One region of the Halomonas sp. PAMB 3264 genome, then DNA from elsewhere that is predicted to be linked to it. Evidence: predicted binding sites of a transcription regulator. Region 1 holds the regulator's gene; the other holds the start of a gene.

What was found. The regulator FNR, encoded in region 1, switches genes on or off when oxygen is low (the NO sensors DNR and NnrR bind a similar motif). The targets are predictions, from matches to a motif close to TTGATNTANATCAA.
Region 2: the regulator FNR is predicted to act here: its motif matches at 6,586-6,599, upstream of kdgD (5-dehydro-4-deoxyglucarate dehydratase).

What each region holds. Positions count from the first base shown of each region.
Region 1 covers NZ_CP134866.1:3,023,708-3,031,163, reverse strand. The annotation lists gene RN347_RS13720 (putative nucleotidyltransferase substrate binding domain-containing protein) at 377-2,191, shown strand; gene RN347_RS13715 (DNA polymerase III subunit epsilon) at 2,196-2,843, shown strand; gene ttcA (tRNA 2-thiocytidine(32) synthetase TtcA) at 2,925-3,827, shown strand; gene fnr (fumarate/nitrate reduction transcriptional regulator Fnr) at 3,835-4,575, opposite strand; gene hemN (oxygen-independent coproporphyrinogen III oxidase) at 4,606-6,015, opposite strand; gene RN347_RS13695 (sulfite exporter TauE/SafE family protein) at 6,140-6,838, opposite strand; gene ccoS (cbb3-type cytochrome oxidase assembly protein CcoS) at 6,835-7,038, opposite strand; gene RN347_RS13685 (heavy metal translocating P-type ATPase) at 7,035-7,456, opposite strand, start outside.
Region 2 covers NZ_CP134866.1:2,833,311-2,840,766, forward strand. The annotation lists gene RN347_RS12830 (aldehyde dehydrogenase (NADP(+))) at 1-811, opposite strand, end outside; gene RN347_RS12835 (tripartite tricarboxylate transporter permease) at 969-2,483, opposite strand; gene RN347_RS12840 (tripartite tricarboxylate transporter TctB family protein) at 2,519-3,025, opposite strand; gene RN347_RS12845 (tripartite tricarboxylate transporter substrate binding protein) at 3,120-4,058, opposite strand; gene RN347_RS12850 (enolase C-terminal domain-like protein) at 4,127-5,467, opposite strand; gene kdgD (5-dehydro-4-deoxyglucarate dehydratase) at 5,564-6,481, opposite strand; gene RN347_RS12860 (tripartite tricarboxylate transporter permease) at 6,739-7,456, opposite strand, start outside.

The sequences.
Region 1 (7,456 bases):
ATTACTCTATACAATGGCGTTTTGAAGCCCCTTGAATACGACTTTGGTAAGGAGGCGACGATAGTCTATTAACCCAATTAATCTCCTTTCAGTCGTTTTTATCGAGCGTCGCTACTCTTCTTTTAGAACGCTTTATTCAAACTCGACGCTTTTAAAAAGTATTTGTTGGGCGCCGAGTTTATAGACTTTAGTAACAAGCGCGAGTAACCCGCGTTAGTCACAGGAAGTAGTCAGTCACAGGAAGTAGTAATAAGAACAATCAGCGCTAACGCCGCACTATCCGCGGGTATACACGGTTTAACCAGCTCGCATCACTGGTCGAACGTTTTCCCATTGTCGGATCCAGCGCGAGCGTGGCTTTTTAAGCAGGTGACGCATGATCGAGGTCGACCTTTCAAAACTGCCGTTTTCCCTGCTCGACGAAGCGGGCACGGCGCGGGTGCGCGACGGACTCGATCTCGCCTATTTCGATACCGGTGACGTCATTCTCGAGGCCGGTCAGCCCGGCGAAGGCGTTTTCATCATTCACAAGGGCGAGGTCGCCGAGCTCGACCCGGCAGAGCCCGCAGCCCGGACACGTATCGGCCACTACACCGAAGGTGATGTGTTCGGAGCGATCAGCCTTTTGAACGGCAAGAGTCGCTACCGCTTCGAAGCAGAGCAGGAGACGCTTTGCTACGTGTTGCAAAAGCAGACGTTCAGCGCGCTTTGTCAGCACTACCCGGCCTTCGAGGCATTTTTCCGGGAGACGCTTGCCCACAAGACCCAACTTTTGGCCGAGCGCCGCGCAGTGGACGGCATCACCATGGCCGGCTTCATGCTGGCGCGGGTGAGTGAGTGCATGCGCGCCCCGCTTGTACTCGACGCCCGCGAGCCGCTCCAGCAGGCGGTGCATACGCTGCTGGCGCAGCAGGCCGACAGCCTGCTGGTAAGCGCAAAAGGCGGCTACGCCATGGTGACCAAAACGGATCTGCTGCGTGCGTTAGCGGTGGAGAAAACGCCGGCATCGACACCGCTCGAGGCGCTGACGCCCACGGGGCTGGTCACCGTTACCCCGCAGCAGTACCTGTTCGAGGCGCTGGTGCTGATGACGCGCCACCAGATCGCGCGCGTGGTCGTGATGGACGGCGAAGCCCTGGCCGGCATCGTCGAGCTTCCCGACGTGCTGAGCTACTTTTCGAGCCGCAGCTACGTGGTGGGGCTTCAAATCGAAAAGGCCGGCGACTTGAAGGCGCTTGCCCAGGCGAGCCGACGCACCCCGGAGCTCGTGCGGGCGCTAATGGCCCAGGGGGTGAAGCTTCGTTTCGTCATGGAACTTCTGGCGGCGCTCAACGCCCGCATCCATCACAAGGCTTTCGGCTTTGGCGCGCCGGACGCCCCTACGCAGCGCTGCTGTCTGGTGGTGATGGGCAGCGAAGGCCGCGGCGAGCAGATTCTCAAAACCGACCAGGACAACGCCCTGATTCTTGCGGACGACGCCAGCTGGCCAGAGGCGTCGGCGGCGATGCAGGCGCTCACCCGTACGCTGGTCGAGCTGGGCTACCCGCCGTGCCCGGGTAACATCATGGTTTCCAACCCCGAGTGGGTCGGGAGCGTGGCGACCTGGCAGGCGCGGATCGAGCGCTGGGCCGAGAAGCGCGACGGCGACAGCCTCATGAAGCTTGCCATCATGCTCGACGCCCGGGCCGTGGCCGGCAACGCCGAGCTTGCCCGGCGCGTGCGCCAGGCGCTCTACGCGCGCTGCGCCGACGATGAGCTTTTGCTGAGCTATCTGGCGCGGGCGGCGCTGAGTTTTTCCACGCCGCTGACGCTGTTCGGCTCGTTGAAAAGGCGCGAGCACGGCATCGACATCAAAAAGGGCGGGATTTTTCCTATCGTGCATGGCGTGCGCACCATGGCGCTGGAGCGGCGCATCGACGCCGAAAGCACCTTCGAGCGCCTCGAGGCGCTGGTGGCCGACGGCCGGCTGGAACATCGCTTCGCCGAAGACCTGGGCGAGGCGCTGGCGCTTTTCAGCGAGCTTCGCCTGCGCCAGCAGTTGGCGGCCCCAAACGGCCAGGCGGCGCTCGCCAACCACGTGGTGGTGCAGAGCCTGTCGTCGCTCGAGCGCGACCTGCTGCGCGAGGCGCTGCACATCGTCAAGGAGTTCAAGGCGCGCCTTACCCACCGATACCACCTGGAGTACTCATAGCGGTATGCAATTGACGACTCGACACTTTTCACTCTTTGGCGGCTCGCTGCGTAGCTTGTTCAAGCGCGAGAGCGACCGCCGACGGCTGGCCGGTTCGCCCTTCGAGTGGCTGTTCCATCCTTATCTTGGCGAGGAGCTGGTGGCGCTGGCGTTTCGCTTCGCCCCGACCGATCCGATTTTGAGCGTGGCCGCAGTGGTGTTCAACGAGCGCCGCGTGCTGACCCAAAACGCCTGGGTGGCAACGCTTGCCGATCGCCACACGGTGGCAAGGCGTGCGCTGCGCCGCCACCAGGTGGAGCATCCGACCCCGGCGCTCATGGCGCCTACGGCGGAAAACATCGCCACGCTCGCCGAGTTCATTGGCAATCGTCCGGTCGTTGGGTGGGGGCTCGATCAAACGCTTGGGCCGGTCAACCGGCTGTTCGACCAGCGGCTGGGTTTCGAGCTGCCCAACGCCCAGGTCGATATCGAACGCCTCTACCAGCGCCGTCAGAAGCGCTCGTCGATCGACCCCCGGCTGGCGCCGGATCTCGACCAGGCGCTTCGCCATGCGCGGCTGACGCCCCCCGGTGCGACGTCGCTTCTGGGCGAGGCGAGCGCCTGCGCGCTTTTGTACATGCGTCTGACGCGCGACGCCGCGCTCGAGGCGTGAGCGGCGCTCGACGTTATTGGGTGGGGGCGGGAGTCTTGATAGAATGAGCGCCTTATCCTCATCACCGGCAGTGCGTACACCATGCAGCAACCCGATCACTTCGACCCCGTCGCGTTGGAAGCTGTCGCGTCCAACGGTTCAGCCGAGCTTCACGACGTCAAACAGAAGCGCGAATTCAACAAGTTGCAGAAAAGGCTTCGGCGCGAGGTCGGCAACGCCATTCTCGATTACAACATGATCGACGAAGGCGACCGGGTGATGGTGTGCCTGTCCGGCGGCAAGGACAGCTACACCATGCTCGAGATTTTGCGCAATCTGCAGCGCAACGCGCCGGTGAACTTTTCGCTGGTGGCGGTGAATCTCGATCAGAAGCAGCCGGGGTTCCCCGAGCACGTGCTGCCGCGCTACCTCGACGCCCAGGGCGTGGAGTACCACATCCTCGAGCGCGATACCTACTCGGTGGTGAAGGAGAAAACCCCGGAGGGCAAGACCACCTGCGCGCTCTGTTCACGGCTCAGACGCGGCTCGCTCTACGGCTTCGCTGAAGAGATCGGTGCGACCAAGATCGCGCTGGGCCATCACCGCGAAGACATTCTCGAAACGCTGTTTTTGAACATGTTCTTCGGCGGCTCGCTGAAATCCATGCCGCCGAAGCTGCTCTCTGATGACGGCAAGAACATCGTCATTCGCCCGCTGGCTTACTGCAAGGAAGCGGACATCGCCGAGTTCTCGCGGCTGATGGAATTTCCGATCATTCCCTGCAACCTGTGCGGCTCGCAGCCGAACATGCAGCGCCAGGAGGTCAAGAAGATGCTCGCCGAGTGGAACAGGAAATTCCCGGGTCGGCTCGAAAGCATGTTCAAGGCGGTCACCAACGTGGCGCCTTCGCAGCTGGCCGACCGCGCGCTTTTTGACTTCCAGGGGCTCGAGGCCAAACAGGCCGAACTCAAGGCCGGGCGTATTTCGGCGCTCAACCTGGGCTGATCCAGCGTCAGTTTACCGCTTCCTCATCGGCCAGGGTAATGAGCCTGGCCATGTCCAGAATGTTCACTTCCCGCCCGGATACCGCGACGACCTGCTGGCTTTGAAGGCGGCTCAGAATGCGGCTGACCGTCTCCACCGCTAGCCCTAAGTAGTTGCCGATATCCGCCCGCGCCATGGAGAGGCGAAAGCTGTAGGGCGAGTAGCCGCGGCGGCGAAAGCGATCCGAGAGCGTCGTGAGAAAGGTCGCCAGGCGCTGGTCGGCGGTCTTGCGCGATAAAAGGCGCATCATGCGCCGGTCGTCGCGAAGCTCCTTGCTCATGCTACGATAAAGTTGGGTCCTGAGCTCGGGAAGCTCCTCGGAAAGCGTGTCCAGATGCTTGAAGGGAATTTCGCACACGGTGGTGGTTTCCAGCGCAATCACGCTGCCCGGGTAGGTCTCTTCGTCGATGCCGTCGAGGCCCACCAGCTCGCTTGGCAGATAGAAGTTGGTGAGCTGCTCAAAGCCCGAGCCTTCGCTGGTGACCTGCTTGAGACTGCCCGAGCGCACCGCAAAGACGCTCGAAAAACGCTCGCCCTGATGAAACAGCGCCTCGCCCTTTTTGAGCGGCGCGCGGCGGCGAATGATCGCGTCGAACTGGCTGATATCCTCGATCTGAAGCGCCAGCGGCAGGCACAGCGAGCTCAGGCTACAGGTCTGACAGCGAGGGGCTTGCAAAAGCGCCGAGCGCTGGCGGGCGGGAGTCGACATTACCATCTCCTTATAAACCGTAGGTGCCCATTATAGGATTCTTGAGTAGCGCTGGGCGAGCGGCGCCGACAGATGAGCGTCGAAGGCCATCGCCAGATGGCGGATCAACAGCCGACCGATCGGCGTCACGTTCAACACCGCGCCCGTGCGCTCGATCAAACCGTCACGTTCGGCCTGGGCGAGCCGTGACAGCGCATCACAAAAGTAAGCCTCGGCGTCGATGTCAAAGCGCGCGCCGACCAGGGCCAGGTCCAGGCGCATATCGCACATCAGCCGCTCGATCACCGCGCGGCGAATCAGGTCGTCCCGGCTCAGGCGAAGGCCCTTGCAGGTCGCAAGATGCCCCTCATCGAGCGCCGCGGCGTAGTCGTCGAGTTTGACCGGATTCTGGGCATAGACATCGTCGATGCGCGAAATGGCCGATACCCCCAGCCCGATCAGATCGCACTGGGCGTGGCTCGAATAGCCCTGGAAGTTACGCGTAAGCGTGCCCTCGCGCTGGGCGCGGGCCAGGCTATCCTCGGGCAGGGCAAAGTGATCCATGCCGATATGCACGTAGCCGGCACTGGCCAGCATTTCGATGCTTTTACGCAACATGGCGAGCTTTTCGTTAGCGTCGGGAAGCTCGGCTTCATCGATGCGCCGCTGCGGCGCGAAGCGCGCGGGCAGGTGGGCGTAGTTGAAAAGCGAAAGCCTGGCCGGCCCCAGCTCGATCACCTGCGAGAGCGTATCGGCAAAGCGGCGCTCGCTCTGGCGCGGAAGGCCATAAATCAAATCCACGTTGAGCGAGCCAAAGCCGAGCCGGTGTGCCTCGTCCATCAGCGTTTCGGTCAACTGCCGTGGCTGGACGCGGTTGATGGCGCGCTGCACGTCCGGGTCCAGGTCCTGCACGCCCAGGCTCAGCCGGTTGAAGCCGAGCGACTGCAGATGGCGCAGGGTGAACACGTCCGCCTCGCGCGGGTCGATCTCGATGGCGTAGTCGCGGTGCGGGTCGCTCGAAAGCCCGAAGCGGGCATCGAGACGGTCGATCAGATCGCCCATTTGCGACAGCGTCAAAAAGGTCGGCGTGCCGCCGCCCCAATGAAGCTGCTCGACCGGGCGCGAGGTGTCCACGTGGCGCGCGGCGAGCACCATCTCCCGGTCGAGCCGCGAAAGGTACGGCTCGGCGAGCTGACGGTTCTTCGTGGCGATCTTGTTGCAGGCGCAATAGAAGCAGATCTTCTCGCAAAACGGGATGTGCACGTAGAGCGAAAGCGCCCGGCCGCTTGGGTTGCTGCGCGAAAGCGCCTGGGTGAAGTCATCACACGTGAAGCCGTCGTGAAAGGCAAGCGCCGTTGGGTAGGAGGTGTAGCGCGGCCCGCTCGTGTCGTAGCGGCGCACGAGCGCCTCGTCCCAAACGGGGGCAAAGGGGGCAGCGGTCGCGTGGGCGCAGGTCGGCATAAAGGCTCCCGGGCAGAGAAACGAACGCCAGGTTCGTTCGATGGCGTCCTAGAAGATACCCCGGCGCGCCTGGCGGCTTCTTGCGTCAGGTCAAGAAAGCCCGACAAACGCGCCGGGCAAACGCTCAGTGATGTGCCGCCTGGGGCCAGAGCGTCCCGAGCTGGTAGAGTGCGAAGCTGATGATGACGAGCGCGGCCAGGGTGCGGGTGGCGGGGTGGCGAATGAGGTTTGAAAGTGCTCGCGCGGCCAGGCCAGTAGCCAGCAGTGCCGGCAGCGTTCCCAAACCAAAGGCGCCCATCAACAGCGCCCCCTGGGCCGGGGCGGCGGTGGCCATGCTCCAGGCGAGCATCGAGTACACCAGCCCGCAGGGCAGCCAACCCCAGAGCGCGCCGAGCGCCACCGCCTGGGGCAGGCGCACCACCGGCATCAGCCGCCGGCCCAGCGGCTCGATGACGCGCCAAAGCCTTCGCCCCAACCCTTCCAGCGCCAAAAGCCCCTTCCACCAGTTGGCGATATAGAGCGCCATGAGGATCAGCATCACCGCGGCGAAGACCTCGAGCACCACTCGCGCGGCGGGGGCGAGGGTGACCAGCGTGCCGAGCGCGGCGGCAAGTGTCCCGGCCACCATGTAGCTTGCGATGCGCCCGAGGTTGTAGCCCAGCATCAACCCGGCCATGCGCGCGGGGCGGCGCATGCTCGGCGGCACCGCAAAGGCCAAAGCACTCATGATGCCGCCGCACATGCCGATGCAGTGTGCCCCGCCGAGCAGGCCAAATACCCAGGCGGCAAGCAGCGGGGGTAGATCGAAGCCGGTGGGGTTCACCGGCGCGGCTCGTCGCGCTCGGCGGGCGCTTTTGCCCGGCGGCGACTGGGGGGCGCGGCCAGGTCGTCATCGAACAGGATGCGATGGGCGGGGCTGTCGAGGTCGTCGAACTGATCGTTGCTCACCGCCCAGAAAAATGCCCAGACGGCCAGCGCCAGCAGCAGCAGCGACAGCGGAATCAACAGATAAAGACTCGTCATGCGGGCTCCCAGTGATGAGCGGGCAGATGCTGACGGCGACCGCGTGCGCCGCGTTTCAGCCGCAGGGCGTTGCCGACGACCACCAGCGAGCTCAGCGACATGCCGAGCGCGGCAAGCCAGGGCGGCACGAGGCCGAGTGCGGCCAGCGGCAGCGCCAAACCGTTGTAAGCGACCGACCAGGCGATGTTCTGGCGCATCACCCGGCGGGTGGCGCGGGCAAGCGAGAGCGCCTCGACCACGCGGACCAGACGCGGGCTCAGTAGCAGCGCGTCGGCCCGGGTCTGGGCCAGATCCGTGGCGCCGTTCATCGCCAGCGCCACGTCGGCCCCGGCCAGCACCGGGACGTCGTTGATGCCGTCGCCGACCATCAACACCCGCTCGCCTTTGGTTTGTAACGCCTGGATGCGCGCAAGCTTCT
Region 2 (7,456 bases), 190 kb from region 1:
GGTTGATCGAGCTCATTTCCGCGTAGAAGGGAATGGGCTCCGGACGCGACTGAGCGGCCTTCCAAAGCGCGATACCGCCGCTGCGCGAACCGGTGAAGCCGGCCGCCTTGATGCGCTCGTCGCTGACCAGCGCGGTGCCGACTTCACGGCCCGAGCCGAACATCAGCGAGAACACGCCTTCCGGCAGACTGCACTTCTTGACCGCCGCCTGAATGGCGCGGCCGACCAGCTCGCCGGTTCCCGGGTGAGCGGCGTGCGCCTTGACGATCACCGGGCAGCCCGCAGCGAGTGCAGAGGCGGTGTCACCGCCGGCCACTGAGAAGGCCAGCGGGAAGTTGCTGGCGCCGAAGACCACGACCGGGCCCAGCGCGATGTGACGCTGGCGCAGGTCGCCACGCGGCATCGGCTGACGATCCGGCATGGCCGGGTCTACGCGAACGTCCAGCCACTCGCCGGCGCGAACGGTTTTAGCGAACATGCGAAGCTGGCCACAGGTACGGCCGCGCTCGCCCTGAATACGTGCCTGGGGCAGTCCGGACTCCGCCACGGCACGCTCGACGAGTGCATCGCCCAACGCTTCGATTTCGTCGGCGATGGTTTCGAGAAAGACAGCGCGGTCTTCAAGCGACGTTTCCCGATACGCATCGAAAGCATCCCATGCAAGCTGGCAGGCTTGATCTACCTCTGCTTGCGTACCGCCAGCATAGCCAGGCTCCAGCCGCTCATTGGTAGCCGGATTGATGGCCTGAATGGGATCACGAGAGCCCTTGACGGCTTTCTGTCCGATCAGCATTTCACCTGTTAGATTCATCTTGCCTCCTGCGATGAGAGTGGTTTTTCTGGCTGTCTGACGCATCCGTCAGACAACCCAAGCGAGCTCATGATCCTTCCCGAAGACGAAAAGTGTAGCTCACAATCGAACGCGTGTAGTTTAACAAACCCGCACGCGGGTAATGGGCATTGAGTGACTAATCGCCGCCCTGCTCGGACGCCACGCGTGCCTGGCTCGAGCGATAGTTTTGCCACAGGGTCAGCGCCAGCAATCCAAGCGCCACGACCAGAAACGCCAGACTAATGGGGCGTGTGAAAAAGGGCGTCCAGTCCCCCTGGAAGGACTGCAGCCCACGGCGCAAATTGGCCTCGGCAATGGGCCCCAGAATGAGCCCCAGAATCACCGGCGCGGTACCAAAATCGTAGCGATTGAGAAAATACCCCAGCACGCCAAAACCAAGCATCAGATAGAGATTGAAAACATCGCCATCGACGCCGTAAACGCCGATGAAACAGAACACCAGAATGGCCGCCAGCAGCTGTTTTCTAGGCACCATCAGCACGCGAATGAACAGCTTGATGCCCAGACACATAATCAAGAGCATGAAGATGTTCGCCGCCAGGTACGCCAGGAAAATGCCGTAAACGGTGCCACTTTGATCGGCAAAGAGTAAAGGCCCGGGCGTAATGCCCTGGATCATCAGGCCGCCCAGCAGCACCGCCGTGGCGGCTTCGCCGGGAATCCCCAGCGCCAGCGTCGGAATGAGTGCCCCGCCCAATAGCGCGTTATTGGCGCTTTCGACAGAGACGATGCCCGGTGCGTGCCCGGTGCCGAATTTATCCGGCGTTTTCGAGAACCGCCGCGTTTGATCGTAGGCGACCAGCGAGGCAATACTGCCCCCGGCGCCGGGTATCGGCCCGACCACCGACCCCGAAACGATGCCCACCAAAACCGCTTTCCAGTGCTTCAACGTTTCGATGAACCGCGGACGGGCAATATCGATCCGGTGAGTGCTCTCCTTCATTCGCTCGTTCGGGTCGTACTCGAAGGTATCCTTGAGTACCTGGGACACCGCGAACAAGCCAATCAAGGCGGGCAGCAGATTGACCCCGGTCAGCAGCGAGAGCTCATCGAACGTAAAGCGCCCCACGCCGGTGATGGGGTCGGTGCCGATCGTCGAGATAAAAAAGCCGATGATACCGGCGATCAGCCCCTTGATCAGCGACTTGCCCGCCACGGACGCGATGATGACGAGACCAAAGATACTCAGAGAGAAGTACTCCGCCGGCCCGAACCGCAGGGCGAATTCGGCGATGGGCGGCGCCAGCAGGCTGAGAATCACCATGCTGGCAACACCGCCAAAGAAGGACGCCACGATCGCCAGACCCAGCGCCCGCCCTGCTTCGCCTTTTTGCGCCATTGGAAAACCGTCGAAGGTGGTCGCCACCGACGAAGGCGTTCCGGGAATGTTGAGCAAAATGGCGGGGATCGAGCCGCTGGCCCCTGCCCCACAGAGCGCGCCCAGCAGCATGCCGATTCCCGCAACCGGCGGCATGCCGAAGGTCACGGGTAACAGCAGCGCGATCGCCATTGCCGAGGTCAACCCGGGTAGCGAACCCATGATGATGCCCAGCAGCGTGCCGCCGGCGATCGCCAGCAAGGTGCTCAGCTGAAGCACCATGCCCAGGCCTTCGAGATAACCGGAAATCATGTAAGCCTCCTAAATATCAACTCGAGGATGTCCGGTCACGTCGGGAGCGGAATTTGGAAAAGATCGGTAAAGACGTAAAAAATACAGCCCGCCAGTACGACCGAGAAAATCAGTGCGAACAAAACCGACAGCCCTTTTTTCGACTTCGACAGCGTCGTCCAGGTACCACTAATCACGGTCAGCCCCATCACGCACAAAAAGATGAACAGCGCCGTGCTGGCGATGTAGCCAAGCCGTTCGAACGTGTAGATATAGCCAATGAGTGCGGCAATGATGAACCCCCACTGGGCGACTCCGCGCGCCGTGGAAGTGGCGCTGGAAGATGGCTCGGCGCCTCTTGCGCTTCGCCATTGCCGGGTGTCCTTGATCAGGCAGGGAATGGCCAGGAGGAACACGAGAGCAGACAGAAACTGCGGAAAGAAGGAAGCCGACAGATCGCCGGGGATGTTGACGTTGGGCAAGGCCGACGCCGCGACGAACGCACTGGCCGATACGATCAGCAGGAAAATATCAAACAGCGGTTTTCCAATATCACGTTCCATACGATTACCTGGCAACTTTTATACCCGGGCGCAAAGCGCCTGATACAGCCACGCTGCCGGGCACGGGGTGCCCAACAGCGCATGGGGGTCGCGATTACTGAGCCAGATCACCCGCGGCTTCGCGCATGATCGTGGCCGACTCATCGATGAAGGCGTCGAGTTCTTCACCGTAAAGCGGTGCAAGCTCTGTCCCCAGATTGTTTGCCGTTTCTTCGTAGGAGCCGTCTTCGACGATCTGCTGAATGGCGGCGACCCACGCCTCTTCCACTTCGTCCGGCAGACCTTTCGGGCCTACGATGCCGCGCCATACGGTCAGCGTCAGGTCATAACCGGACTCCTGGAACGTCGGCACGTCTGGCAGGTTGTCGCTGCGCTCGGCGTAGGTGGTAGCGAGCGCGTTCAAGCGGCCCGACTCGAGCGCGGAGCGAAGCTCGGCACCGCCCAACACGACGGCTTCGACGTGCCCGCCCATGGCAGCGGAAATGGCTTCCGAGCCGCCCGGGTAGGGAATCAGGTTGAACGTGGTATCCGTACGATCGGCGATGGCGTTGGCGGTGATATAGGCCGACGAGCCAACGCCGGAAGAGCCAACGCGAATGGAGCCGGCCGAAGCCGCTTCTACCAGGCTTTCGAGATCCTGGTAGGGGCTGTCGCTGCTGACCGCGACCAGGTAGGGCTCTTCGACGATTTTGGCGATGAAATCGAAATCATCGTGGGTGAACGCCACGTTGCCCATCGCCTCGAGTGTGAGCATCGCGTTGCTGGCTGCCAGCAGCGTGTAGCCGTCCGCCGGCGAGGCAACGGCGCGCGACATGCCGACCGCACCACCGCCACCGGCGATGTTACGAATCACCAGCGTTTGGCCCAGCTGCTCTTCGATCAAGGGCTGAAGCGCACGCACGAACGTATCGTTACCGCCGCCGGCAGAGAACGGTACGATCATGCTGATGTTTTTGGTGGGGTAATCCGCAGCCGCCTGGCCTGCGGCCACCATCGTGATGGCGAGCGTGACACTACCGAGTAGCTTTTTCATTGTTGATTGACCTCTTACTCAGGTTGAAAAACCCGGATAGTGAGCGAGTCATATCCGGGCATCGACGGTTAGCGAACCAGCGCCGGGCGCTTGGGATCGAACGTCCATCCGTCGATCAGGTACTGCATGGCCGTGGCATCATTGCGGCCACCGGCGGGCAGGCTGCGATAAAGCGCGTGGGCTTTCTCGATTTCGGCCATGTCGATGTCGATGCCAAGCCCTGGCGCATCGGTGACCGCCACCTGGCCGTTTTTGATTTCCGGCGGATTGTGCGTCAAACGCGCATCGCCTTCCTGCCAGATCCAGTGCGTATCCAGCGCCGTCGTGCGCCCAACCGCGGCGGCACCCACGTGGGCAAACATGGCCAGCGAAATATCAAAGTGATTGTTGGAGTGGGAACCCCAGGTCATGCCATGGTCCTGGCATAGTTGCGAGACGCGCACCGCGCCAGACAGCGTCCAGAAGTGTGGATCCGCCAGCGGAATATCGACCGAGCGCAGCATCAGCGCGTGCGCCATTTCACGCCAGTTCGTCGCCACCATATTGGTGGCCACCGGCAGGCCCGTTGCATGACGGAACTCGGCGAGAATCTCGCGGCCCGAGAATCCCTGCTCCGCTCCGCACGGGTCTTCGGCGTAGGCGATGACGCCATGCAGGTTCTTGCACAGCGTGATCGCTTCCTGAAGTGACCAGGCGCCGTTGGGATCGATCGTGGTGCGCGCTTCGGGAAACGCGTTGTGTAGCGCGGTGACCGCCTCGATCTCCTGCTCGCCGGGAAGCGCCCCGCCCTTGAGCTTGAAATCCTTGAAGCCGTAGCGGTCATGAGCCGCTTGCGCGAGTTCGACGACCGCCTGCGGGGTCATGGCCGCCTCGTCGCGCAGGCGATACCAGTCGTGGTTAAGCCCCTGCGTACCCCGCCGGAAATCCAGCGGTGTCGAATGCCCTTCTCCGATAAAGAAGAGATAGCCCAGCACATCGACCGCGTCGCGCTGTTTGCCGTTGCCCAATAGCTCCGCCACGGGCACGCCCAAGAACTTGCCCATCAGGTCAAGCAGCGCGGCTTCAAGTGCCGCGACGGCGTTGATGCGAAGCTCGAACGTCCAGGAGCCCTTGCCAAAATCCTCGAAGTCAGCGCTCTGGCCATCACGGTTGAGTGAGGCGACCAGCGAGCGCAGCTTGCCAAGGGACTGACCCACGACCAGCGCGCGCGCTTTCTCCAGCGACTGTTGAATCGTATCGCCGCCGGGCGCTTCACCCACGCCAACGTTGCCGGCGCTATCCGTGAGGATAATCAGGTTACGGGTGAAATACGGGGAATGGGCGCCACCGATATTGAGCAGCATGCTGTCACGTCCGGCAACGGGAATGACACGCATGTCGGTGATAGTGGGCGTATTGGGGGTGGGCATACACGTCTCCATCGATCCATGCGCGCATGAACCATCATTTGCATTCGCCGGGCAACGACGGGCAGGCCGCGCTACCCGGCGATTTTTTTCAAACGCTTAGAGCGACTTGGCGTTCTCGACGAGCTTTTTCAGCTGACCGACTTGATCGCTGTTGGGCATGGTCAGCGGCGCACGTACGCGGCCACCGGGGTAGCCCACGATGTCAGCGCCGGCCTTGATCAGACTCACCGCGTAGCCAGGCGTGGTGTCGCGCAGCGTGACGAACGGAATGAAGAACTCGCGCGTGGCCTTGGCAACGAACTCGCTGTCTCCCTGACGCAGCGCCTTGTAAAACTTGACGGCCATGTCGGGTACGAAGTTGAAGACCGCAGACGAGTAGGTGCTCACGCCGATCGCTAGGTACGCTTCGGCGATGATTTCGGCCGTCGGTACGCCGCCCACGTAGCCAAGGCGGTCGCCCAGCGTCTTGATGGTGATGTTGAGCGCCTGCATGTCGCCCTTGCCATCTTTCAAACCGATCAGATTGTCGCACTGGTCGGCCAGCGACTTGACGGCGTTGACGTTCAAATAGCCGTTGGCGCGGTTGTAATAGATAACGCCCAGGTCCGTCGACTGGCAGACGCTCGCCGCATACTCGACGATGCCTTCCTGAGAGCACTCGGTCAGGTAAGGAGGCATCAGCAGGATACCGTCGGCGCCGGCTTCCTGAGCGATCTTCGCGTGCTGCTGGGCAAGCTCGGCGCTTTGGCCGGCACTGGCGATAATCGGCACGTGGCCACCGATCGTTTCGACCGCGACTTCGACGATTTCGCGGAACTCGTCCAGGGTGATGTTGAAAAACTCGCCCGTACCACCGGCGACAAACAGCGCAGAGACTTCATACTCCTTCAACCACAGCAAGCGCTTGCGATAGCTGTCGGCATCGAATTTGCCATTGGCATCGAAGTCGGTCACCGGGAATGACAGCAGGCCATCGGTAATGGAGGCTTTAAGCTCTTGTTTAGAAAAATTCATTACAAATCCTCTTGTTAGTTTAGCAAGCTAACGTAGCTGACGATGGTGCAATGCCCCAACGCAGGGCGCTCGAAACGAGGGCAGCAGCAGTATATTGGTGCATCTTGTCATACATCATACAAATACACCTCTAGACTTTAGGCTAATCCTTCATGAACTCAAAATGAGTCCTGGTATTTTCCCTGGCTGACCGGGCGATCGCCGTAAAATACGGCTGTAGTAGCTCGACAAGGCGCTTTTCATGGAACACCTAAAGGCTAATACTCGGCGCTTACGGATACCCGCTTCTTTCGAAGCGCTGACACGATCGACCAAACGATCAATGCAGCGATCATGGCGAAGAAAGCGGCGCTCACCGGCCTCTCGAGGAATACCATCAAATCGCCACGGCTAAGCAGCATGGCGCGACGGAAGTTCTCCTCCATCATCGGCCCCAAAATGAACCCGAGAAGCAAGGGCGCCGGCTCGAACCCCAACAGTAAAAACAAACATCCCATCACGCCAAACAGCGCGACCAGCACGATATCCATGTTCGAGTAATTAATGCTGTAAACGCCGATAACGATGAAAAGAATGATCGAGGGATAGAGAATCGGATAGGGTATCTTCAAAAGCCTTACCCACAAGCCGACCATCGGAATATTGAGAATCAAAAGCAGCACGTTCCCAATCAAAAAGCTGATGACCAGCCCCCAAAAAAGATCCGGACTATCGGAAATCACGTTGGGTCCAGGCGTAATGCCATGAATCAAAAGCGCCCCCAGCATCAGCGCCATGACCGCATCGCCGGGTATCCCCAGCGTCAGGGTAGGAATGAACGCTGACTGAGCGGCGGCGTTGTTGGCGCTCTCCGGCGCCGTGATTCCTTCGATGGCGCCCTTGCCAAATTTTTCCGGGTTTTTCGAAATTCGCTTTTCCACGGCATAGGCGATGAACGATCCTATCGAGGTGCCGGTTCCCGGCAATATACCGATG